Mesorhizobium japonicum MAFF 303099: one gene and its partners. The protein of the gene in region 2 binds, or shares a complex with, the protein of the main gene of each other region. Links are inferred from orthologs where the notes say so. Each region holds a gene or a part of one and is shown on either strand. Other genes may lie near its edges.

Region 1 (10,625 bases), 850 kb from region 2 along the record:
CCTCGAACACTTCGGCGACAGGCCGCCGGATCAGCATGCCGGTTTCGGCTGTCGGGGTTTCGCGGATCTCCATGGGAACGCTCAAACATTGGTCTCGTTGGCGGGCTCGCCCTTCATCTCACTGCGGTAATAGCCGTCGCGCAGATTGATGCCGTATTCGACATAGGCCTTCATGCAGGCCAGCATCTGCGACCAGCCCTCGCAGTTGAGGTACGATTTCTTCAAGCCGACCGCGCCTTCCTGCCAGCCGCTTTCGGCGATGGTGACGAAGGTACCGCCATCGTCCAGCGGTTCGAAATTCATTTCGATGCGGGTCTTGTAGGCCGGCTTGCCGTCGGCATCGGTGGCGTCCCAGCGCAGCACGATGCGGCTGTCCTTGACCACTTCGTCGACCTCGACCGGCACCTTGCCCCACCAAACGACGCCAACACCGGTTTCCAGCGGCGCGCTGGCGCCGCCGATTGTGGTGAAATAGCCGCTCAGTTTCTTGGGGTTGACGACGGCGTCGAAAACTTCGGCGACCGGTTTGCCGATGCGGCCGGAAACGCGGAATCCGAAAGACATATCCACAACTCCCTGCTTGATTGGCCTTACGTTATGTTATAGAAATATAACATGTCAAGCCGATCGCAAGACGACAATGTTTTCAAGGCGCTGGCGCATCCGCGCCGGCGTGAGATGCTCGATCGGCTGAAGGACGAGCCGAAGACCACGGGCATGCTGTGCGATGCCTTTCCCGACATCGACCGCTGCACCGTCATGCTGCACCTGAAGGTGCTGGAGGAGGCGGAGCTGATCGTTGCGCGCCGCGACGGACGCGAGCGCTGGAACCATCTCAACGCGCTGCCGATCAAGCAGATCCACGACCGCTGGATCAGCCAGTATGCCGGCCATGCGCTCAGCATCATCGACCGGCTGAAGTCCGATCTGGAGGCGTGAGCGCTTGTAGACGTCCTTGTTGGCTGCCGGCAGCACGGCGCGGCTGGACGAATTGAGCCGATTTATCTATAAGCCGGCCATTCCGACAGAGAACGCCGTGCTTCCACGGGTTGCACCTGGGACGCTCTGAAATTTTGAATTCGAGCATTTTGCAAGGGCGAGGTGATCCACCTGGCTGCGAGATGCTCTAGCCGAACACGACAGGGGTGCCATGGCTGGCCATTCACAGTTCAAGAACATCATGCACCGCAAGGGCCGTCAGGACGCGGTGCGGTCGAAAATGTTTTCCAAGCTGGCGCGCGAAATCACCGTGGCCGCCAAGAGCGGCACGCCCGACCCATCGATGAACCCACGCCTGCGGCTGGCGATCCAGAACGCCAAGGCCGTGTCGATGCCGAAGGACAACATCCAGCGCGCCATCAACAAGGCGTCGATGGGCGATGCCGAGAACTACGAGGCCGTGCGCTATGAAGGTTATGGCCCAGGCGGCGTCGCCGTCATCGTCGAGGCGTTGACCGACAACCGCAACCGCTCGGCGTCGAATGTCCGCGCCGCCTTCACCAAGGCCGGCGGCGCGATGGGCGAGACCGGTTCGGTGTCCTTCATGTGGGACCGTGTCGGCGAGATCTACTATCCGGCATCGGCCGGCAGCGCCGACAAGGTCATGGAAGCGGCGATTGAAGCCGGCGCCGACGACGTCGAAAGTGACGAGGAAGGCCACACGATCTATTGCGCCTTCGAGAATCTCGGCGAGGTGTCGAAGGCACTGGAAGCCGCGCTCGGCGAGGCGGAGTCGGTGAAGCTGATCTGGCGTCCGCAGAACAATGTTCCGGTCGACGAGGAGCGGGCACAGTCGCTGATGAAGCTGGTCGCCACGCTCGAGGATGACGACGACGTGCAAAGCGTATACGCCAACTTCGAAGTCGACGACGAGACCTTGGCCAAGCTCAGCGCGGCCTGATCGGTTGGGATATGAGCAAAGCTCAATCCGATATGAGCGAGACGCCGTTGCCCGCCATCCGCATCACCTATTGCACGCAGTGCCAGTGGCTGCTGCGTGCCGGCTGGATGGCGCAGGAACTGCTCTCCACCTTCGGCACCGATCTCGGCGAAGTGACGCTGGTGCCCGGCACCGGCGGCGTCTTCACCATCTCCTGCAATGATGTTCTCATCTGGGATCGCAAGCGCGACGGTGGCTTTCCCGATGCGGCAAAACTCAAGCAGCTGGTGCGCGACGTGATCGACCCGGATCGCGATCTCGGTCATTCCGACCGCAAGGGCCACACGTCAAAGGGGCACACGCAAAAAGACCCCGCCTGAGCGAGGCCCTTTGCGTTTCGCAAGGCCTCTTTACAGCAATGCGAAGATAAAGCAGGCCATCGCCACGATGGAGGTGACGGTGCGGACGTGGTTCCACATCACCCACTGGCTTAGATGGTTCGCCCACACGGCGGCGCCGTTGCTGCTGGCAGGGTCGACAGCGGCGAGCGCATCGTTGAGCGGCACGTTGAAGACCATGGTCACGATCGGGCTGCCGATCACATAGATCACCGCACCGGCAAGCAGCCAGTACGAGCCGGGCAGGCTCCAGCCCATGATGGCGGCGGCGATGAGCACCAGGCAGAGCAGGCCGGTGCCGAAAAGCGCCGTCATGAAGGTCGGCGTGATCACCGTGATGTTGATCGAATTCATCGCGGCGATGCCTTGCGGGACGGGCAGCCGGGCCAGTGCTGCCATGACGAAGTTGGAAAAGGCGAAGAAGACGCCGCCGACGACGCCCGAGCCGATTGCGGCGATGATGGTGAGGGCGGGAACAAGCTTGCTCATCTCAGTTACTCCAGAAGCCGGCTGCGGCGGTTTCGGTTGCGTAGGCGGAAAAGTCTTTCGGTGCCCGGCCGAGCACGCGTTGGACGCCGTCGGTGAGCGATTCGTTGCGGCCGTCGAGCACCTTGGTGAACAGCTCATCGAGCAGCCAGACGATTTCGGGTGGCAGTTCATGCGACGCGACAGCGGTCGTGAACTCATCATGCGAAATTCTGACAAAGCGGATGTCGCGTCCTGTCGCCTTGGCAATTTCGGCGACCGCGTCGGCAAAGCTCAACAGCCGCGGCCCCGTCAGTTCATAGAGCTGGCCGACATGACCGGGCTCAGTCAGCACCGCTTCGGCGGCGTCAGCGATGTCGTCGACATCGACAAAGGGTTCACCGACAGGTCCGACCGGCAGGGACACTTCGGCCGCCAGCAATGGCTCGATGAGGAAGCCTTCGCTGAAATTCTGCGAGAACCATGCGCAGCGCAGGATCGTCCAGTCGGCCCCGGAAGCCTTCAGCATCTCTTCGGCGCGCTGCGCCTCATGCTCGCCGCGGCCCGACAACAGCACCAGCCGGCGAACGCCATGCTCCACGGCAAGGCGGGTGAAGGCATCGATGACTTCGGCGGCGCCAGGCACGGCGATGTCGGGATAGTAGCTGATATAGACCGCGCTGACGCCCTCGAGTGCAGGAGCCCAGCTTGCGGGGGCCTCCCAGTCGAAGCGCGGCGTACCGGAACGGGAGCCGATCCGTACCGGTATGCCGCGCGCCGTCAGCCGCTCGGCAAGACGGCGACCGGTCTTGCCGGTGCCGCCGAGGATCAGAATTGGTCTGGTGTCGGTCATGGTGGTTTTCCTCTGTTTGAAAACATGAGCAATCCTCACATTTGCAAAACGTGATAAACCCTCGTATTTTGTGAGTCAAGCCATTTTCTCGGCGATTGTGCCGAAGGGGTTGTTGGAGACAGTCATGGAAGGCACACCGGCCAACGAGCAGATCGCTTCGCCACGGCGGGCGCCGAGCCAGCAGCGCAGCCGGGAGCGGGTGGAGCGCATGCTTGCCGCGGCCTCGGCGCTGATCACCGAGCAAGGCAGCGACGCCATGCGCATGGGCGAGGTCGCGGAACGGGCAGGGGTGTCGATCGGTTCGCTCTACCAGTTCTTTCCCGACAAGCGGGCGATCATCTGGGCGCTGGCCGAGCGCTACACGGCCGAAAGCCAGGCCTGTATCTCGGCCGCGCTCAAGGATGTCAGCGACGCCGAAGGCCTGCGGCGGGCTTTCTCGGAGCTGGTTGATATCTACTACGGGCTGTTCCTGGCCGAGCCGGTGATGCGCGACATCTGGTCGGGCACGCAGGCCGACAAGGCGTTGCGCCAGCTCGAACTCGCCGACAGCCGGGCCAATGCGGAGTTCCTCGTGGCGGTGCTGAAGCGCCTGCGTCCCGGCGCCGACCCCGTCGCCCTGGAGACCACGGCATTTCTCGTCTGGCAAATGGGCGAGGCCGCGGTACGGCTGGCCATCTCGGTCGAGCGACAGGAGGGCGACAGGCTGGTCGCCGCCTACAAGCGCATGGCGCTGCGGGAACTGACCGGAGACTGAACGGCGCCGCGCCTGCTCATTTTCCCTGCTCCGACAAGGATGTGGCCGGCAAGGATGTATTCGGTCGCCGCGACGGCCTCCTTCGTCGACAGCACGCTTCCCAACAACGCCGGCGCCAAGCCCTCGGTCGTCATCAAGGGCGACTGTGTCCGTGCCCCCATCCGCTGAACAAGCGCGCTATGTGCCGAAATAGCTGCGAAGCATTTCCGCGCGCTCATCCTCTGCGCACATTGCCATTCGGGCAAGGCTCAGGCTGCCTCGACGGAGTGCGACAACAGCCAACGCACAGTTAGCGGTTTCGTCGTCAATCTTAGTTGCCAGGTCCCGCAACGCCAGGTGCAGAAGCGTCCGCCACGCTGCCCTGTAGTGCGGTTCGATCCAATCCGGAACCGGTGGGTTCCGGTCATCGAGCTGTCGCGCTTCTTCGATCGTCGCGGCCAGGCCGTAAGCACCCCAATAGGCCGGAGCGTGGTCTTTGGAGATGCGAACCAACTCCACGACGGCGGCGTAGGAAGCGTCCCCGACATCCCCCTGATGATGCAGTTCATTCCAGAGTTCGTCCCAGGCCGACTTGCTGGTGTAGTGAACGGTCAGCGTTTGCAAAGCCGGTCGCGGATCGTACACAACCTTGTACCCGCCTTTGAGGCCGGACCATCTGCTATCGTCGAGAATAGACATGTCACCCTTTCAGACGAATTCGTCCCCAATACGACTGCTTGAGGTCAACAAAAAACCCGCCTCGAAGGCGGGTTCTTGATCTGCGACAATGCCGAAGTGGGCTTAGAGGCCGAAGCCTTCGAAACGCTTCTTGAACTTCGACAGGCGGCCGCCGCGGTCGAGCAGGGTCTGCTGGCCGCCGGTCCAGGCCGGGTGGGTGGTCGGATCGATATCGAGGTTCATCGTATCGCCTTCCTTGCCCCAGGTCGAACGGGTCGTGTATTCGGTGCCGTCGGTCATGACGACCTTGATGGTGTGGTAGTCGGGATGAATAGCGCTCTTCATGGCTCGGTTCCTGGCTTGCCGGCGCGGCTGACGGGCATAAGCCTGCGTCGATGCGCCTCTTTTTAAAACTCGAAGCCGCAGCTATTGAGGAGCCACGGCTTCTAAAACGGTCGGCGAGCCTATACATCAGGCGGAATTGAATCACAAGGCCGCGGCAAGCGCATATTGCGGCGCATGAAGCCGAAGCGGCTAGAGGACACACCGAGATGGCGCAATCAAGCAGCGCAGACGAGCGCCGACGCTCGCTCAAGCCGCTCAGGCGCCTGTTCCCCTATATCGCTGGATATCGCACGCTGGTCGTCGGCGCCCTCATCTCGCTGGCCATCGCGGCGGCAACGACATTGACGCTGCCGCTGGCCGTACGGCGGATGATCGATCACGGTTTCTCGTCGTCCAGCACCACTTTCATCGCCGAATATTTCGCCGCACTGGTGGCGATGGCCGCCGTGCTGGCGGCGGCATCCGCCGGCCGCTACTATTTCGTCATCACGCTTGGCGAGCGCGTCGTCGCCGATATCCGCCGCGATGTCTTTGCCCATGTGACGACGCTGTCGCCCGCCTTCTTCGACACCGCCCAGTCGGGCGAGATCGTGTCACGGCTTGCCGCCGACACCACGCAGATCAAATCGGCGGTCGGCGCCACCGCTTCGGTCGCGCTGCGCAACGTCATCCTCGGTCTCGGCGCGGTGGGAATGATGGTCGTGACCAGTCCAAAACTGTCCGGCCTGGTCATTGCAGCCATTCCCGTCATCGTGCTGCCGCTGGTCGCCTTCGGCCGTTCGGTGCGCCGCAAGTCGAGGCAGGCGCAGGACACGCTTGCCGAGGCGACAGCCTATGCCAGCGAGCAAATCGGCGCGGTGCGCACGCTGCAGGCCTTCACCAATGAGAAGCTGGTCACCGGGCGGTTTTCGGGCGCGGTTGAGGCTGCCTTCGAGGCGGCGCGCGCCTCGATCTTCGCCCGCTCCTTCCTCACCTTCTTTGCCATCTTCACCATCTTCTCGTCCGTTGTGGCGGTGCTCTGGTTCGGCTCGCGCGACGTGCTCGAAGGCACGATATCGCCGGGCACGCTCGGCCAGTTCCTGCTCTATTCGGTGTTCGCCGCCGGCGCGCTCGGCGCGCTGTCGGAGGTCTGGGGCGAACTTGCCCAGGCAGCGGGTGCGGCCGAGCGGCTGACCGAGATCCTGGCCGAGAACCCGGCGATCCAGGCGCCGGCCGAGCCGAAGCCGCTGCCTACGGTCGCCAAGGGCGCGATCGTCTTCGACGACGTCTCCTTCTCCTATCCGGCGCGGCCCGACCGGGCCGCCGTCCACGGCTTGAGTTTCCAGGTCATGCCTGGCGAGACGGTAGCCATCGTCGGTCCCTCGGGGGCCGGCAAGAGCACGGTCTTCTCGCTGATCCTGCGCTTCTACGATCCCGAAACCGGCAAGATCCTGATCGATGGCGTCGACGTGCGCGAAGCCGATCCGGTTTCGGTGCGCGAGCGCATCGCCATCGTGCCGCAGGACGTCACCATCTTCGCGGCGAGCGCGCGCGACAATATAGGCTTCGGCCGGCCGGGCGCAGGCAATACCGAAATTGAGGCGGCGGCGAAGGACGCGCTGGCCGACGAATTCATCCTCAAGCTCGAACACGGCTATGACAGCCAGGTCGGCGAGCGCGGCGTGACGCTGTCCGGCGGCCAGCGCCAGCGCGTGGCCATCGCCCGCGCCATCCTGCGCGACGCACCGATCCTGCTGCTCGACGAAGCCACCTCGGCACTGGACGCCGAAAGCGAGACGCTGGTGCAGACGGCGCTAGAGCGGCTGATGCAGGGCCGCACCACGATCGTCATCGCCCACCGGCTGGCGACGGTGCTGAAGGCCGACAGGATCCTGGTGATGGATGGCGGCCGCATCGTCGAGGAAGGCACGCACCAGAGCCTGGTCGCCAAGGGCGGCATCTATGCCAGGCTGGCCAAGCTGCAGTTCGAGACCGGCGCCAGCGCCTTCAGGGGCGCGGCGGAGTAGGCTCTTCCCGAGCCGTTTTCGCCGGAAATCATTTCACGGGAGTTGCTTGGCGGGCTCAGTTCGCCTCGGTTTCGGCATAGCCGAAATTGTAGGTCCAGGAGGCGTTGTCGCCCATCTTCCTGCGCGATCTCAGATATGAACCGATATCCTTGGCGGGAACGCGATCGTTGATCGTCTTGAGAAACCAGTCGACCTGGAATTCGCTCGGCGTACTCGACCAGCGCGCCTTGAAGGCGACATAGGGCGTGATCACGTCGTCGGATTTTTCGGGGCCGACAAACTCCGCCTTCAGGTTCCGGACGATGCACTGATGACGCTTGAACATCGGGCTGCCGAGCCAGATCGGCCCGGCCCTGCCAACCATGTCCGGCTCCGGCAAATTGTTGATGCCGACATCGGCCTTCAAGGGGAAGTTCTTGACGAGATCATCGGCGTCGAGATCCTCGGCCGGCAGCTCGTAGGATTCGACCGTGGTGACGACATTGCCGTCACGGTCGTCCTTTGCCGACAACGGCGCCAGGCTGGTCATCCCCGGATATTGCCGGTTGTAATATTGGAGATAGTCGTCGGCGAGCTTGGTGGCCGATTGGGAAACCAGCCTGTAGCGCATTGAGTCGGCATCCGCGTCCCGGTAGGTCGTGCTGACCGTCAGCTTGAGCGCCTCGCCTGTGTTTTTGGGAAAGTCGAACGCCTCGCTGACGAAGGTGGTCGGCTGGAAAAGTTCCTTGCGTTCTATCCGTTCCATCCGAGCGCTGCCGGCGACGACCGGCAAGGCGAATCCATAGTCCGGTGGAACAAGGTTCTCGGCCCGGCCACCCTGCAGATAGTTGGTCGCATCGATCCAGTATGTCTGGGTTTTGATCGATGCCTTGACGATGACGTGGTCGAAGGCGCGGATCGTCGGCAGCATGTCGCCAAGTGCCAGTCCGTCGTCGAGATCGGTCAGGGCAGGCTCAGCCTCAACGCCAAGCCGACGCAGGCTGGAGGCAAGAAGCAGGGCCTTGTCCTTGCAGTCGCCGAAGCCTGAGGCAATCACGGTGCTCGGGCTGCGGGGAATGTAGGAGCCACGGCCCATCGACAGGCTGACATAACGGATGGTGTCCTGGACCAGCCGCATCGCCTCGATCATCCGGTCTTCGGGTTTAGCGTATCGGGCAGCGATATCGTCGAGCTTCGATGCGAAAGCGGCCGGCAATTCCTGGTCGAGCCGGTAGTAGGGCAACATCGCGTCGACGACATCCTGCCATTTGGCTGTCGAGGAAATCTGGATCGTCGGATAGGTCAGGAAATCCGCCGGCAGGTTTTCCTCGGGCTTGACCGGGGCAGGGTTGATGCTTTGCCAGCTATAGGTTTTCGAGGCGCCGTCGGTTTTGACATCCGGCTGGATGTCGGTGCGAACCTGGCGGATGTTCAGGGGCTGGTTCGCCGGCCAGACGACCTTCTCGCGGATGAGCGCTATGGGCTCGCCCCAGGCCATGGCGACCGAGTGGAAAAACAGATCCGCGCCGACGATGGGTGTCCTGACGGTGGTCTTGCCATAGTCGATGATGTCGCCGACACGGACATCGTCGACATTCACGTAAGCGGTGAGCCAGCCGTCGAACAGGCCTTTCTCTGCATCCTTCTCACGCCGGAACACATCGAAAGTAGCTCCGGGCAGCCGGTCGATGACCACGCCGTCGCGGATGATGTTCAGCCAGTTCATCGTCACTTGCGACGTCGCAGGATCGAATTCGAAATTTATGGCGGCGCCACGCTCGAGCCCGGTGCGGTCGACGATCCTGTAGGCATAGCGGTCGAAGGCCTCGATGCCGCCGGGCCGCTGCCGGATCTGATATTCCGAGACAAGATTGGAGATGCCGTTCTTGATCCGGCTGTCGAAACGCGGGTCCGCCTTCGGAAGCTCGACCCGGTCGATCCAGCTGCCAGGGCTGCCCTTGTGGATTTCGGCGTCGGCCATGGCCGGTGCGCAGAAAAGCGTAAAGGCAATCAAGACGAAAAGCCGCGTTGTCGCAGAAGATGTCACCGGAAGTACCGCCCTCATGGTCCGCACGTCTTGCAATATACGCTCGGATACCACCAGTGATAGAAAAGTAGCGGCGATCCCGCAAGATCGCCGCCCGGCGATGGCGCGTCATCGCCTCCTTGTTCGCCGCCGCCGGTCGCCGAAACCGGGGCGGCCGATCTCATCCGCCGTAGCGCTGCTTCAGGTGATTGACGAAATGCACCGCGTTGAGCTTTTCGCCGGTGGCGCGTTCGAGCAGGTTCGGCGTCGACCAGCGCGAACCCTGCGACCAGATTTTTTCGCGGCGCCATCCATTGATGGCCGCGAAGTTTCCTTTGGCAAGGTCGTCATCGGCGGTGGGATGTTCGCGCGTCAGCGCGGCCCATTGCTGCGCCGCCATCATCGCGCCCAGCGTGTAGGACGGGAAGTAGCCGAAGGCGGCGCCTGGCCAGTGCACGTCCTGCATCGGCCCGTCAGCCGGGTTGTCCAGCGTGGAGAGACCGAGATAGTCGCGCATCTTGGCGTCCCAGGCTTCGGGCAAATCGGCAACCTCCAGCCTGCCCGAGACCAGCTCCTGCTCCAGCTCGTAGCGCAGGATGACATGCAGGGGATAGGTCACCTCGTCGGCGTCGACGCGGATCAGGCCGCGCTCGACGCGATGCACATGCGGCAGGAGGTCGTCGAGCGACCAGGCTTCGCCGAGATGTTTTTCCACCACCGGCAGGGCCCAGCGCCAGAAGGCGGGATTGCGGCCGATCTGCTTTTCGACGAACAGGCTCTGGCTTTCATGCACGGCCATGCCGCGCGCCTTGCCGAGCGGCCAGTGCGACCACGCCTTCGGCAGGTTCTGTTCATAGAGCGCATGGCCGGTCTCGTGCAGCACGCCCATCAGCGCCGACAGGAAGTCCGATGTCTTGTAACGGGTGGTGATGCGCACGTCGCTGGGCACGCCGCCGCAGAAGGGATGGTGCGACACCGACAGCGAGCCATGCGTCAGGTCGAAACCGACAGCCGCCATCATGGCAAGGCCAAGCTCGCGCTGCTTGTCGATCGCGTAGGTGCCCGAGAGCGGCTTCAGCGGATGCTTGCGCAGCCGCGCTTCCTGGATCGCCAGCGCCTCCGGCACGAATCCCTTGAGGAAGGCTTTCAGGTCGGCGAAGACGGGGGTGATGTCGGCGGTACGGTTGCCGGGGTCGAATTGCTCCATCAGCGCATCGTAAGGGGCGAGGCCGAGCACGTCTGAGCGCATAGCCGCCTCTTCGC
Region 2 (2,832 bases):
CATCTTGACCGAGGGTACCTCGAAGAACGCCTTGCAGAATTCCTCCAGCACCCACTTCATGTTGGCGACATTGGCTGTCTTGTCGATCACCAGTCCCTCGACCTGATGGAACATCGGCGAGTGCGTGGCGTCGGAATCCTGGCGGTAGGTCTTGCCCGGAATGACGATGCGGATCGGCGGCTTCTGCTTCTCCATGGTGCGGATCTGCACGGGCGAGGTGTGCGTGCGCAACAGCTTGCGCTCGCCCTTCTCGTCCGGCTGGAAGAAGAAGGTGTCGTGCATCTCGCGCGCCGGATGTCCCTCGGGGAAATTCAGCGCGGTGAAATTGTAATAGTCGGTCTCGATGTCTGGACCTTCTGCGATGGCGAAGCCGAGATCGCCGAAGATCGCGGCGATCTCGTCGATGACCTGGCTGATCGGATGGATGCGGCCGCGCTCGGCTGGCGACTGCCGCACCGGCAGCGTCACGTCGACCTTCTCGGCGGCGAGACGTGCTGCGATCGCCACGTCTTTCAATTCGGCCTTGCGTGCCGTCAGCGCCTCGGTGACGCGGTTCTTGAGGCCGTTGATGACGGGCCCCTTGAGCTGGCGCTCCTCGGCGGTCATGGCGCCAAGCGTTTTCAGCATCTCGGACACGGTGCCCTTCTTGCCGAAGGCGGCTATGCGCACGGCCTCGATCGCCGGCTCATCGGCCGCCGATGCAATATCGGCCAGCAGGGAATTTTCGAGCGTATCCAGGCCACTAGTTGCGTCGTTCACGGGTCAAACTCGCTACGTTGGAAGTCGACTTTAAAGTGGAAGTCACTTTTAAGTTGAAAGTTCAGACATCAGAGACAAAAGAACCCGCGCCAGCCGTGCCAGCGCGGGTTCCCCATAATCAGAATTGCGAATGCTTGGGAAGCGCTGGTCTTAGGCGACAGCGCTTTCAAAGGCGTTCGGCGTGGTGTTCTTCAGATATTCGAGCGCGACCTTGGCCTTGGCCACGAGCGCGGCGAAAGCCTGCGGCTCATGGATGGCCATGTCGGACAGGATCTTGCGATCGATCTCGATGCCGGCCTTGTTCAAGCCATCGATGAAGCGGCCATAGGTCAGGCCATGCTCGTGGGTCGCGGCATTGATGCGCTGGATCCAGAGCGCGCGGAACGAGCGCTTGCGGTTCTTGCGGTCGCGGTAGGCGTACTGCAGCGACTTTTCCACCGCCTGCTTGGCGATGCGGATGGTGTTCTTGCGACGGCCGTAGAAGCCTTTCGCGGCTTTCAGGACCTTCTTGTGCTTGGCGTGCGAGGTGACGCCTCTCTTTACGCGTGCCATGTCATGATCTCCTTAAAAGCAATCCCAGGTGCCTGCGGCTTTCCGTTCGGAATTGCGTAAAACTACTGCGTGTCCGGACCGAATGCCTTAGAGGCCGTTCGGCAGAAAATTCTTGATGACCTTCTTGCCATCCGGTTCAGCCAGAACCATCGTGCCGCGGGCATTTCGAATGAACTTGTTGGAACGCTTGATCATGCCGTGACGCTTGCCGGCCGCAGCCGACAGGACTTTACCCGTACCTGTGATCTTGAACCGCTTCTTGGCGGCCGACTTGGTCTTCATCTTGGGCATTTTGCTACTCCGTATTGTTGGCGCACTATCGCGCTTCTTGTTCGCTCCGGGCCGACCAAAGCCCGAAAAGCAAATGAAACCGCCACGGCATGCCCTGCCGGGCGGTTTTCTTGAACGGCGGTCCTATACGTCAAACACGGCCGGTGCGCAACACCTGAAGCCGTGCGACGCTCTGTCCCCGCTCAGGGCAGCTTGAACCACACCGGAAGCATGCCCGACTGCTGCGCGCCGTCGATCAGTTCGAAGGCCGGCAGCGCGATCAGGAACACCAGGCCGTCGAGCAGCGTGGTCAACAGCAGGCGCGGCTTGAAGCTGCCGGTGTCGCCCTCCTGGTAGAGGGAAAGCTTCGGGAAGAAGCGCGGCACCTTGTCCAGATAGGCCTGATAGGGCGCGCCGAGCGCTTCCTTGAGGAATTTCTCCTCGCGCAGGATGACGATATGGAAGGCGCCCGCGCACAGCAGTGCGAACAGGATGATGCCCGAGAACGAGCCGATCTGCGCGCCGACGCCGGCCGCGGCCACCGTCGAGAACACATAGAGCGGGTTGCGAGTGATCGAATAGGGCCCGCCGGTGACCACCTCGGAGGATTTGCGCCCGCCTATATAGAGCGTCGCCCAGAGGCGGCCGACGATGCCGAGGAAGATCAGCAGCACGCCGAACATCTCGATTGTTTCATGCACCGGCGTGTCGGGTGGGAAGGTCGACTGGCCAAACAGCAGCGCCAGAAACAGCACCACCACGAGCACGGCAAGCACCAGCCGACGCATCTGCTGGTAATTGCCCAGCCCGTATTTGAGTTCGTTGTCCAAGGGGATATCCGATCGTCGAGGAGCCTATTGCATGTCGCCCAAAAGTGGGTCCGGTTTTGGGAGGACGACATGCATAAAAAACAAAGCCGGCGATCGCAGCTTTAGCCGAAAAACAGGCGTCCCGCCGATCGCCGGGACGCTCTGCAAGACAATTCAGGCGGATTTGGAGCGCTGGTCACGCCTGACTTTATCGTGATCTCAGGTGTTGATATTCAGCACACCTTAGCGCGGCGCCAGCACCATCATCATCTGGCGGCCTTCGAGCTTCGGCTCCGCCTCGACTTTTGCAATGGTCGCCACTTCCTCGCGCACCTTGTTCAGAAGCTGCATGCCGAGTTCCATATGCGCCATCTCGCGGCCGCGGAAGCGCAATGTCAGCTTGACCTTGTCGCCCTCTTCGAAGAAGCGGCGCACCGCCTTC
Region 3 (10,599 bases), 2.5 Mb from region 2 along the record:
CGCTGGGTGGGAAGTGAAAGTGGCAAAGAGTTCGAAACGCGCGGGTAAAGCCGTGCCTCAATTCCTGGAAGACGATCCGTCCACCGGCTATCTGCCGGGCCGGAGATGGCCGGTCGTCCGTTACGGGCTGATAAGCCTGGCGATCTCTGCCATCCTGGTGTTTGCCATCGAACTGATCGTGCGCGGCGACTTTGCCGGCACCGTTTCCTTCTTCCTGCAGCCGCTCAAGCCGGGCTGGACCACCATCGTTGTGTTCGCGCTGATCCTCATCGGTCTCGACGCCTTGCTGGGACGCAGCCATCAGAGCCTGATGATCGTCGCGCCCTTGACGCTGGCGCTGGCCTTTGTCGGCCATCAGAAATCGCATTATCTCGGCGATCCGCTCTACCCGACTGACTTTCTCTACGCTCGCCAGATCTTTGCGCTGCTGCCGCTTCTGGTGCGTGAGCGGCCGATGACCGCGCTCGCCATGGTCACCGGCATCATCGCCGGCCTGTCGCTGCTCGTCTATGGCTGGCGGCTGTGGCGCCGCAAGGTTCCAGCGCTCAGCCACAAGGGCCGCCTTGCCCGGCTGACGCTGGCGGTGCCGCTGCTCGCCTTCTTCGTCTCGATCATGGACTATGCCACCTTCTCCTGGACCAGGGACCGGCTGCAGATCATCCCGATCATGTGGGACCAGAAGGAAAACTACGCCTCCAACGGCTTTGCGCTCGCCTTCGCGCTCAACGTGCCGATGGCGCATGTCTCGGCACCGCCGGGCTATACGGACAAGGCGATCGCGGCGATCGACCGGCCGCAGATGACGGCCTCGGTGCCCGATGAAAAGCCCGACATCATTATCGTCATGAGCGAATCCTTCTGGGATCCGACCAAGCTGCCAGGCGTCACCATCACGCCGGATCCGATTCCCACCGTGCGGGCATTGCGTTCCGGTTCGATGTTCTCGCCTGAATTCGGCGGCATGACCGCCAACATCGAATTCGAGGCGCTGACCGGCTTTTCCAACGCTTTCCTGCCGGCTGGCAGCATCCCCTACCAGCAATATGTGCGCACGCCGACGCCTTCCGTGGCGACCTTCCTGAAAAGCGAAGGCTACAGGGCGCGCGCCATCCATCCCGGCACCAACTGGTTCTGGAACCGTGGCGCGGTCTACGCCGATTTCGGCTTCGACGATTTCAAGTCGGAAGAGACGCTGCCGCCCATGGAAAAGCGCGGACCGCTGGCATCCGACGCGGCGATGACCGACGAGATCATCCGCGAAGCCGGCGCCAGCGACGACCCGGTGTTCTTCTTCGCGGTCAGCCTGCAGAACCATGGCCCCTACGAACCGAACCGTTATTACAACCCGACCCACGCGGTGCAGGCGCCGATCAGCCAATGGGCGCGCGACTCGCTGTTGAGTTATGCGGAAGGTTCAGCCGACGCGGACCGCGGCCTTGAACGTCTGATCGAATGGGCCAAGAAGCGGGAGCGACCGACGATTGTCGCCTTCTTCGGCGACCATCTGCCACCGCTGGGGCCGGTCTATGTCGAAACCGGCTTCCTGAAGGACAATGTCGCGCCGCGCAAGGAGCCGACACCGCAAGCCGCCCTTGACCATCACGAAACGCCACTGATCATCTGGTCGAACCGTTCCGGTCCGGTCGCGGACCTCGGCACGGTGAGCCCGGCATTCCTGCCCTATCATATCCTGACTGCCGCCGGCATCACCCATCCCTACTATACGGGCTTCCTGGGCGAGATGCGGGAACGCTACCGGGTCGTCGACCGCAACCTGCTTCTGACGCCGGCCGGCGCGGCCACGCCCGACTGGTCGCGCCAGAAGGAGATCGACCCGGCGATCCGCGATTTCCAGCTCATCCAGTACGACATGATGTTCGGCAAGCGCCACGCGGCGCCCGACTTCTTCCCCGAGACGGTCGACAAGGTTGTCGCTCACATGAGTTGAGGGGTGATCCTTAGAGGTGCCTGGCTCGCGCGTGATAGGCTGCTAGTTGGTCAGCTGCAGCCTTGAGAACTTGTTGGCGATGTGCTGGAAAACGTCCGGCAATTTGGCCGGATCGTTGACGGCGTAGTAGCCGCTCGGGTCCGAGGCACATGCGCTGTAAAGCGCGCGGTTGGCGGCGGTGTCGGATTGCAGCACCATGGTGTAGATTTGCACGCCCTGGTTCTTCAATTGAGTGCAAACGCTTTTGGTCCAGCCGTCGACATTGCGCGCCGCGGCGGTCTGGTCGTCCGATCCGAAACGGCCACCCGCCAGATAGCCATAGGATGTGTAGTCGGACTTCGTCGGCTGTTCGCTGGCGCCATAGACGACGTTCTCGCCGTCGGTGAGCAACAGCACGATCTTGCTGATGCCGGGCGTCTTCCACGGCGCTCCATCGGTGTAGGGCGCGGCGGGCGACAGCACTCGCATGCCCCATGACAGGCCTTCGGAGACATTGGTGCCCGAACCGTTCCACTCGGTCATCTCGCTTGCTGCCTTGCGCAGCTTGTCGAAATCGTCGGTCAGGGAGACGACGGGGGTCGGGCAGGCGCGGTTCGGGCCGACGGTGATGGGGGAACCCGTCTCGGTGATGAGCGCCTTGGTCGGCGCAACATATTTGGCCACCTTTTCCTTGGCATCCTTGTCGGCCGGTGGCACAGGGTCGGCCAGACTGCTGAGATCGATACCGAGACGGTTGCCTTTCAGCTTGGCGGTCTTGGTCTTGTCGCTGACGTCGTCGAGATAGGAATTGTTGTAGTATTTGGCCGCATTGCCATAGGAGCTAGACGGCTTTTGGGCATCTTCCGGATCGTCCGGCGCGAAATACGGAACGAACAGCGTGTCGGGCTTGTCCGGGTCGGGTGGGGTATCGGAAATGTTGTAAGCGCCCGGCCGCGCCTCGACACAGCCTTTCCACCCGGTGCCGTTCCATCCGGCCTCGGTCCATCCGGTGTCCTTGAGCTGCTTGAAAAGCGCCATATGATTGGGACGCTTGCCGTCGATGACGGGGAAATTGACGCCGTTGGTGGAAGACTTGCCGTCCATGTCGATCCATGACGGGTCGAATTCATCGCCATTGACGTTGACGGCCGTGACGAACGGAACCAGGGAGGCGCGAATCTGGCGCGTCGGCGATTTCGTCGCCTCGAGTGTGTCCAGCAAGGACTTGGTTGCCGTCCTCAACGCCGTCATGCGGGCACCGGCCATCGAGCCGGTATTGTCCAGCACCAGCACGACTTCGAGCTGATTGTCCGATTCGACCGCCGAGGCATCGACGGCGATGTGTCTGTTGTGGCCGAAGAGGAAACCGAAGTTCAAATTGACGTCGGCCGACGCAACCGCCTTGGTCTTGATGAAGTTGACGCCCCTGTCGACGGTCAGCGTCGCCTGCGCGTTGGCAAGTTCGCCATGCCCGGCGATGTTGGCCTGAAAATAGCGATCGAAGGCATCGGTGCGGCTAATGTCGAGGTCGCCGAGATGCGAGGAGGCAAGATTTGCGGCGTCGAGTGCATTCTGCAGGTTGCTCTTGGCCCGCATGACGGTGGACACGTCGACCGCGAAGGCCACGGCCGACAGGATGGCCGGCAGGCCGAGCCCCATCAGCAGCGCGAAATTGCCGCTCTTCGAGCGCCAGAATTTGTTGAGAAGCATCCTTACCCCCGGAAATGCTTGCCCGCTTGATCTGCGCGGATCGCCCGGGCTTTTGCGCCCTCCCTGATGAATCGACCGTTGACGGCGAGGGCTCAACCTGTACAACCTGACATTGTGGTTAAGGGCGGCTTGCCGGATATCGCCAGGCTATTCCGGCGCTGTCGCCTGATTTTCCGGCGACCTGCGACATCGGGAACGCCGCTTGCCCTTGCCTTATCGCCGGATTGCTGTATAGACGCCGCCAATCTGCCGGTCCCAGCTGGGGGCTGAACGGAGGGCCGGAGGTTTTATCAAAGCCTTCGTGTGACGCCAGAAGTGCTTCCGCCTCCCGTGTCTCCGCTCTCGACCGTCTCGTCATGCTCCTTTCTTCCCCGCCCCTTAACCGGGACCAGCGGGTCAGAGAAGTTGCAGAGGCTTTTGCCGCCGGGAACCGGGAGAGAAACGAAGAAAGGCACGAAGACATAATGGCTCTTTACGAACATGTGTTTCTTGCCCGGCAGGACCTCTCGCAGCAGCAGGTCGATGCGCTTGTCGAACAGTACAAGGGCGTCATCTCCGCGAATGGCGGGTCCGTCGGCCGGGTCGAGAACTGGGGACTGAAGTCCCTCACCTACCGGGTCAACAAGAACCGGAAGGCCTACTACACGCTCATGGACCTCAACTGCCCGCCGGCAGCGCTCAACGAAATGGAGCGCCAGATGGGTCTGTCCGAGGACGTCCTGCGTTTCCTGACCATCAAGGTCGAGGCGCATGAGGAAGGTCCGTCGGCCATGATGCAAAAGCGCGAAGAGCGCTCCGAGCGCGGCAGCTTCGGCGACCGCGACCGTGGCGATCGTGGCCCGCGTTCGTTCGGCGACCGCGATCGCGGCGACCGTGGCGATCGTCCGCCGCGTTCGTTCGGCGACGCCGGTGGCGATCGTGGTCCGCGCCGTCCGCGCGAAGGCTTTGAAGGGGGTGCAGAATAATGGTCGACATCAACCAGATCCCGACCCGGCGCCCGTTCCATCGTCGCCGCAAGACCTGCCCGTTCTCCGGCGCCAACGCGCCCAAGATCGACTACAAGGACGTGCGTCTGCTGCAGCGCTACATTTCGGAGCGCGGCAAGATCGTGCCGTCGCGCATCACCGCCGTCAGCCAGAAGAAGCAGCGTGAACTCGCCAAGGCGATCAAGCGCGCCCGCTTCCTCGGCCTGCTGCCCTACGTGGTCCGCTAATTCTCCAGAACGGGCGGTTCGCCGCCCGTTCCTTTTACCGGCCATGACGGGCATGACCGGTTCAGCCGTCAAATCCCGAGTTGAGGTCAAAGACCTCTAACTGCCGCGACAGGCAGGACAGCGACACCGGCGCTCAAGGCGCTCAAGCTTCCTGACCTGTTCCAGAGAATTCGGCGTCTACGCCTAACCTTAAAGGAACAAAACCATGGAAGTCATTCTTCTCGAACGCGTTTCCCGCCTCGGCCAGATGGGCGATACCGTCAAGGTCAAGGACGGCTTTGCCCGTAATTTCCTGCTGCCGCAGGGCAAGGCGCTGCGCGCCAACGAAGCCAACAAGAAGAAGTTCGAAGGCCAGCGCGCCCAGCTCGAAGCCCGCAATCTCGAGCGCAAGTCGGAAGCCAGCCAGGTTGCCGAAAAGCTCGACGGCAAGAGCTTCATCGCCGTGCGCTCCGCCGGTGAAACCGGCCAGCTCTACGGTTCGGTGTCGACGCGCGACATCGCCGAGTTGCTGACGGCGGAAGGTTTTTCGGTCAACCGCAACCAGATCCTGCTCAACCAGCCGATCAAGACCATCGGCCTGACCAATGTGGCGATCGCGCTGCATCCGGAAGTCGAGGTCACCGTCACGCTCAACATCGCCCGCACGGCCGACGAAGCCGAGCGCCAGGCCAAGGGCGAAACGCTGACCACCGCCGAAGCCATCTATGGCGACGACATCAACGACAATGCGCGTCCGGAAAACTTCTTCGATCCGAATGCCGAATTCGACGGCGGCGAAGACAACGCCTGATCGCGCAAGACGGGCGTCGGAGCAGCGCTCCGATCACTTTGTCGTAATCCCACCTTTGTGGACCAATGCCCGGGCCTCTCGCCCGGGCATTTTTATGCCAAAAGGAACTTTTCGAACCCCTATATATTGTTGCAGAATTAAGGCAGCCAGTCTGACCGTGAGGGGACATTTGGTTATGAACATTCTGCTGAAGCGCGTTCTCGACCGCCTGGTGCGCACGGGCAATCTCAAGGTAACTGGGCCAAAAGGCTCGACAGTCATCTTCGGCGACGGCAGTGGCGAGCCGGTGCACATGCACATCAAGACCCGGCATGCCGAACGCGCCATCACCTTCGATCCGATGTTGGCGGTGCCTGAATCCTACATGGACGGCGAGCTCGACATTCTCGAAGGTGGCGTGCTCGGCCTGATGCGCATCGCCTTCCAGAACATGGGCAGCGGTGGCATCGACGCGACCTGGTCGAAAGCCATCGAAGGCCTGCGCCACGCCTTCCGCCGCCTGCAGCAGATCAACACCACCTCGCGCTCGCGCCGCAACGTGCAGCGCCACTACGATCTGTCGGGCGATCTCTACCGGCTCTTCCTCGACGAGGACATGCAGTATTCCTGCGCCTATTTTGAACAGCCTGATATGACGCTGGACGAGGCGCAGGCTGCCAAGAAGCGCCATATCGCCGCCAAGCTCAGGCTGAAGGCCGGCCAGACGGTGCTCGACATCGGCTCCGGCTGGGGCGGGCTCGGCCTCTATCTGGCCAAGGCGTTCGACGTCGACGTCCAGGGCGTGACGCTGTCGACCGAACAGCATGGCGTGGCCACAGACCGGGCGCATGCGCAAGGCCTGGAAAGCCACGTCCATTTCGAGCTGAAGGATTATCGCGAACTCAACGAACGCTTCGACCGCATCGTTTCGGTCGGCATGTTCGAACATGTCGGCGTCAACCACTTCCGTACCTTCTTCGACAAGGCGGCGACATTGCTGAAGCCTGACGGCGTCATGCTGCTGCACACGATCGGCCGCTCAGGCGTGCCGTGGGCGACCAGCGCCTTCATCCGCAAGTATATTTTCCCGGGCGGCTACATACCCGCAATGTCGGAAGTGCTGCCAGCGATCGAGAAGTCCGGCCTCGTGGTCACCGACGTCGAGATCCTGCGGCTTCACTATGCCGACACGCTGAAGCACTGGGGCCAGCGCTTCGCCGCCAATCGCGACAAGGCCAAGGCCATCTACGACGAACGCTTCTGCCGCATGTGGGAATTCTATCTGGCCGCTTCGGAAGCTGCCTTCCGCTGGCAGGACCTAGTCATCTTCCAGTTCCAGATTGCCAAGAAGAACGACACGCTGCCGATGACCCGCGACTATATGGCCAAATGCGAAAAGGCCTTGGAAATGCGCGACATGGGCCGCCGCGAAGCGGCTCCCGTCGAGAAGCCCGTCAAGCCCGCCCGCCGCCGCAAGGTGGCGGAGTAGACACGCCGTTCGCCATTGGCGCTTGCCAATCCCGGCCCCTGCCCTGAAAAAGGCCTCGTGATCGTCGCGAGGCCTTTTTTCATGACTTATCTCTTCTATACCGCCGCGGCGCTCGCCGAGATCGCCGGCTGTTTTTCGGTATGGGCCTGGTGGCGGCTGGAAAGATCGCCCTTGTGGCTGGCGCCAGGCTTCGTCTCGCTGCTTTTGTTCGCCTGGCTTCTCGCGCTGGTCGACACCAATGCGGCGGGCCGCGCCTATGCAGCTTATGGCGGCATCTACATCGCTGCCTCGCTTGCCTGGCTGTGGCTGGTGGAAGGCGTGCGGCCCGACCGCTGGGATCTTGCTGGCGCCGCGCTCTGCATAGCGGGCGCTTCGCTCATCCTGCTCGCACCGCGAGGAGCATAGCGTGGAACTGCCGGCCCCCCTTCGACAAGCCGTCGATCGCATCCTGGAAAAAATTCCGCTGCCTGAGCTCAAGCAGGCGGCGAAAACCCTGTCGGACCGCTACCGCGCCGAACTGCGCGACGGCCGTCTGCACATGGCACAGGACATGGCGGTCAAGGCCTATCTGGCAACGCGGCTACCGGCGACCTATGCCGCGGTCCGTGCCAGCCTCGACGCGCTGAACGCGGCCCGGCCGGATTTCGCGCCGAAAACCTTGCTCGATGTCGGCGCCGGTCCTGGCACGGTGCTTTGGGCCACCAACGGTCTCTGGCCTGATCTCGAACAGGCGATCTTGCTGGAGGCGAGTGCGGCGGTGCGCAAGGTCGGCGAGACGCTCGCCGCCGACGCCATCACAGCCCGAACCGTCTGGCGGGCCAGCGATGTCACAATGGACCTTGCCGACCTTCAGCCGGCAGACCTCGTCACCTGCGCCTATGTGCTGGACGAGATCGTGCCGGCATCGCTGCCCAAGATGGTCGACCGGTTGTGGCAGCTGACGACAGACACGCTGCTGATCGTCGAGCCGGGCACGCCGGCGGGCTGGCAGCGCATTTTGGCGGTGCGCGCGCAGTTGATCGCCGCCGGGGCGCATCTGCTGGCGCCTTGTCCGCACGAGGCGCCCTGCCCGCTTACCCCACCCGACTGGTGCCACTTTTCCCGCCGCGTCGCCCGCTCGCGCCTGCACCGGCTGGCCAAGGATGCTGATGTGCCGTGGGAAGACGAGAAGTTCATCTTTGTCGCCGCGTCGCGCCAGCCGGCCGCCTCCCATGCCGCGCGGGTCATCGCACCGCCGAAATCCGGTTCGGGCAAGGTTCTGCTCAAGCTTTGCCAGGAAGACGGCACGGCCACGGAGCAACTCTTCACCAAGCGTGACGGCGCGGACTTCAAGTTGGCCCGGCGGCTGGACTGGGGCGACAGGCTGGCGTCCGAATAGAGCGCAACGGCATCCAGACGGCGCCGGCCAAGAAAAATTTGGGGGCGATGTCGAATCCAAGCTGCGCCGTTCGACCATTGGCGTTCTCGGACCTTCCGGGACGCCAACAGGAGAAGGACAATGAACTATATCGCAGGATTTGTCGCCGCCGTCCCCGCCGCCAGCAAGGAAGCCTATCGCAGGCATGTCACCGAGGCGGCATCGGTGCTGAAGGAATTCGGCACGACCCGGATGGTCGAAGCCTGGGGTGACGACGTGCCCGGCGGCAAGACCACCGACTTCAAGCGCGCCGTGAAGGCAACGTCGGACGAGGTCGTCATCTTTTCGTGGCACGAATATCCCGACAAGGCAGCAGCGGACGCCGCCTACCACACGATGATGAGCGATCCGCGTCTGGCGAAGATCGTCGCAACCATGCCCTTCGACGGCCAGCGCATGATGACAGGCGGCTTCGCATCGATCATCGACGAGGGAATTTCCGGCAAGCCCGGCTATATTGACGGCTCGCTGGTGCCGGTTCCCATCGCCAACAAGGCCGCCTACCTGGCCGTGGCGTCAAAGCATGCCGCCGTGATCAAGGAATTCGGCGCCACCCGCATCGTCGAAGCCTGGGGCGAAGACATCTCCGACGGCGAGGTCACCGACTACAGGACAGCGGTGAAGGCGACGGACGGGGAAGCCATCGTCTACTCCTGGGTGGAATGGCCGTCGAAGCAGGTTCGTGACGAAGGCTGGAAGAAGGTGATTTCCGATCCGCGCATGTATGCCGACATCAAGCCCTATGACAACGGACGAAGGGTCCATGGCGGCTTCGCGCCGATCCTCGACGCCTGACCGCGCAAATCAAGACCAGGAAACCATCATGCGCTATGCCTGTCTCATCTACTATCACCCTCAGACACTGTTCGGGGGAAGTCCGCAGGCCGATGCCGCGCTTGCCGAGTGCGCCGGATATGACGAGGTGCTCAAGGCCAGCGGCCATTTCGTCACCGCCGAAGCCCTGGTGCTGCCGGAAGAAGCGATGACCTTGCAGGTCCGCGACGGCAAGATGTCGACGGTCGACGGCCCGTTCATCGAGACCAAGGAGGTCCTGGGCGGGATCATCGTCATCGAGGCCCGTGACCTCAACGAGGCCGTGCGGGTGGCAAGCGGACATCCATTGGCCACGATCGGGCACATCGAAGTCCGTCCGGTCGTCGACTTCAGCCAGCCCCGGCCGGTACTGTGAGCGCCGCCAGCACGCATGCCTGCCTGGCGACGGTGTATCGCACCGAGGGACGGCGCGTGCTGGCGACCTTGATCCGCCTGCTCGGCGGGTTCGACGCGGCGGAGGAGGCCTTGCATGAGGCCTTCGCCGCCGCCGCCGAGCGGTGGCCGCGCCAAGGCCTGCCGGCCAATCCCTATTCCTGGCTGGTCTCGGCCGGCCGCTTCAGAACCATCGATCGCTGGCGCCGGGAAGCGCGGCTGGCCGGCACTTTGCCGGAACTGTTGGCCTTGAGCGAACAGATAGCGGAACCGATCACGCCTGAAGACATAGCGGACGATCAACTGCGGCTCATCTTCGTCTGCTGCCATCCGGCACTGGCGCCGGACGCACGCATTGCCTTGACGCTGCGCGAGGTGGGCGGCTTGACTACCGAAGAGATTGCCCGCGCCTATCTGACGCCGGCGCCGACCATTGCCCAGCGCATCGTGCGGGCCAAGGCAAGGATCCGCGACGAGGCCATCCCCTACGAAGTGCCCGACCGCAGCGCGTTGCCGGCACGCCTCGAAAGTGCGCTGCAGGTGATCTACCTGATCTTCAACGAGGGTTACGCGGCAACGCAGGGACCAAGCCTGACGCGGGCGGATCTGTGCGCAGAGGCGATCCGCCTCGGCCGACTGGTGGTGGATTTGCTCGACCAGCCCGAAGCACACGGGCTGCTGGCGTTGATGCTGTTGCATGAGGCAAGGCGCGCGACGCGGGTCGATGCCAATGGCGACATCGTCCTGCTTGAGGATCAGGACCGGTCGCTGTGGGACGGCGGGCTGATAAGCGAAGCCAACGGCCTCATTGGGCGGGCGCTCGCTTCACGACGGGTTGGACCCTACATCCTCCAGGCGGCCATTGCCT

The links.
Region 1: rpmI (region 2) and rpmE share a complex: the UniProt entries of both Bacillus subtilis proteins name them as parts of the 50S ribosomal subunit. The link is inferred for Mesorhizobium japonicum MAFF 303099 from one-to-one orthologs.
Region 3: rpmI (region 2) and rplI share a complex: the UniProt entries of both Bacillus subtilis proteins name them as parts of the 50S ribosomal subunit. The link is inferred for Mesorhizobium japonicum MAFF 303099 from one-to-one orthologs.

What each region holds. Positions count from the first base shown.
Region 1 is NC_002678.2:3,150,835-3,161,459, reverse strand. What follows is about bases 3,741-6,470. They hold rpmE (50S ribosomal protein L31), read right to left. Parts: upstream 5,352-6,470; coding sequence 5,130-5,351; downstream 3,741-5,129. Other genes in these bases: MAFF_RS16470 (ABC transporter transmembrane domain-containing protein), read left to right, coding at 5,558-6,470; MAFF_RS16480 (hypothetical protein), read right to left, coding at 4,527-5,027; MAFF_RS16485 (TetR family transcriptional regulator), read left to right, coding at 3,741-4,349. Outside these bases: MAFF_RS16520 (SRPBCC family protein), read right to left, coding at 1-73; MAFF_RS16515 (SRPBCC domain-containing protein), read right to left, coding at 82-564; MAFF_RS16510 (ArsR/SmtB family transcription factor), read left to right, coding at 616-939; MAFF_RS16505 (YebC/PmpR family DNA-binding transcriptional regulator), read left to right, coding at 1,151-1,900; MAFF_RS16500 (SelT/SelW/SelH family protein), read left to right, coding at 1,912-2,259; MAFF_RS16495 (DUF1772 domain-containing protein), read right to left, coding at 2,290-2,766; MAFF_RS16490 (NAD(P)H-binding protein), read right to left, coding at 2,768-3,595; more of MAFF_RS16485, read left to right, coding at 3,720-3,740; more of MAFF_RS16470, read left to right, coding at 6,471-7,357; MAFF_RS16465 (DUF3857 domain-containing transglutaminase family protein), read right to left, coding at 7,413-9,317; MAFF_RS16460 (carboxypeptidase M32), read right to left, coding at 9,544-10,625. UniProt on the Bacillus subtilis protein: While neither of the L31 paralogs is essential, this protein does not seem to function as the main L31 protein.
Region 2 is NC_002678.2:4,006,815-4,009,646, forward strand. It holds rpmI (50S ribosomal protein L35), read right to left. Parts: upstream 1,603-2,832; coding sequence 1,399-1,602; downstream 1-1,398. Other genes in the region: pheS (phenylalanine--tRNA ligase subunit alpha), read right to left, coding at 1-759; rplT (50S ribosomal protein L20), read right to left, coding at 910-1,311; MAFF_RS20745 (methyltransferase family protein), read right to left, coding at 1,785-2,411; infC (translation initiation factor IF-3), read right to left, coding at 2,634-2,832.
Region 3 is NC_002678.2:6,485,182-6,495,780, reverse strand. Bases 4,144-6,847 are described here. They hold rplI (50S ribosomal protein L9), read left to right. Parts: upstream 4,144-5,055; coding sequence 5,056-5,640; downstream 5,641-6,847. Other genes in these bases: MAFF_RS31915 (SAM-dependent methyltransferase), read left to right, coding at 5,816-6,847; rpsR (30S ribosomal protein S18), read left to right, coding at 4,602-4,850; rpsF (30S ribosomal protein S6), read left to right, coding at 4,144-4,602. Also shown: MAFF_RS31940 (LTA synthase family protein), read left to right, coding at 1-1,948; MAFF_RS31935 (pilus assembly protein), read right to left, coding at 1,991-3,637; more of rpsF, read left to right, coding at 4,102-4,143; more of MAFF_RS31915, read left to right, coding at 6,848-7,108; MAFF_RS31910 (YnfA family protein), read left to right, coding at 7,190-7,513; MAFF_RS31905 (small ribosomal subunit Rsm22 family protein), read left to right, coding at 7,515-8,486; MAFF_RS37050 (DUF1428 domain-containing protein), read left to right, coding at 8,607-9,320; MAFF_RS31895 (YciI family protein), read left to right, coding at 9,349-9,714; MAFF_RS31890 (RNA polymerase sigma factor), read left to right, coding at 9,711-10,599. UniProt on the Bacillus subtilis protein: Binds to the 23S rRNA.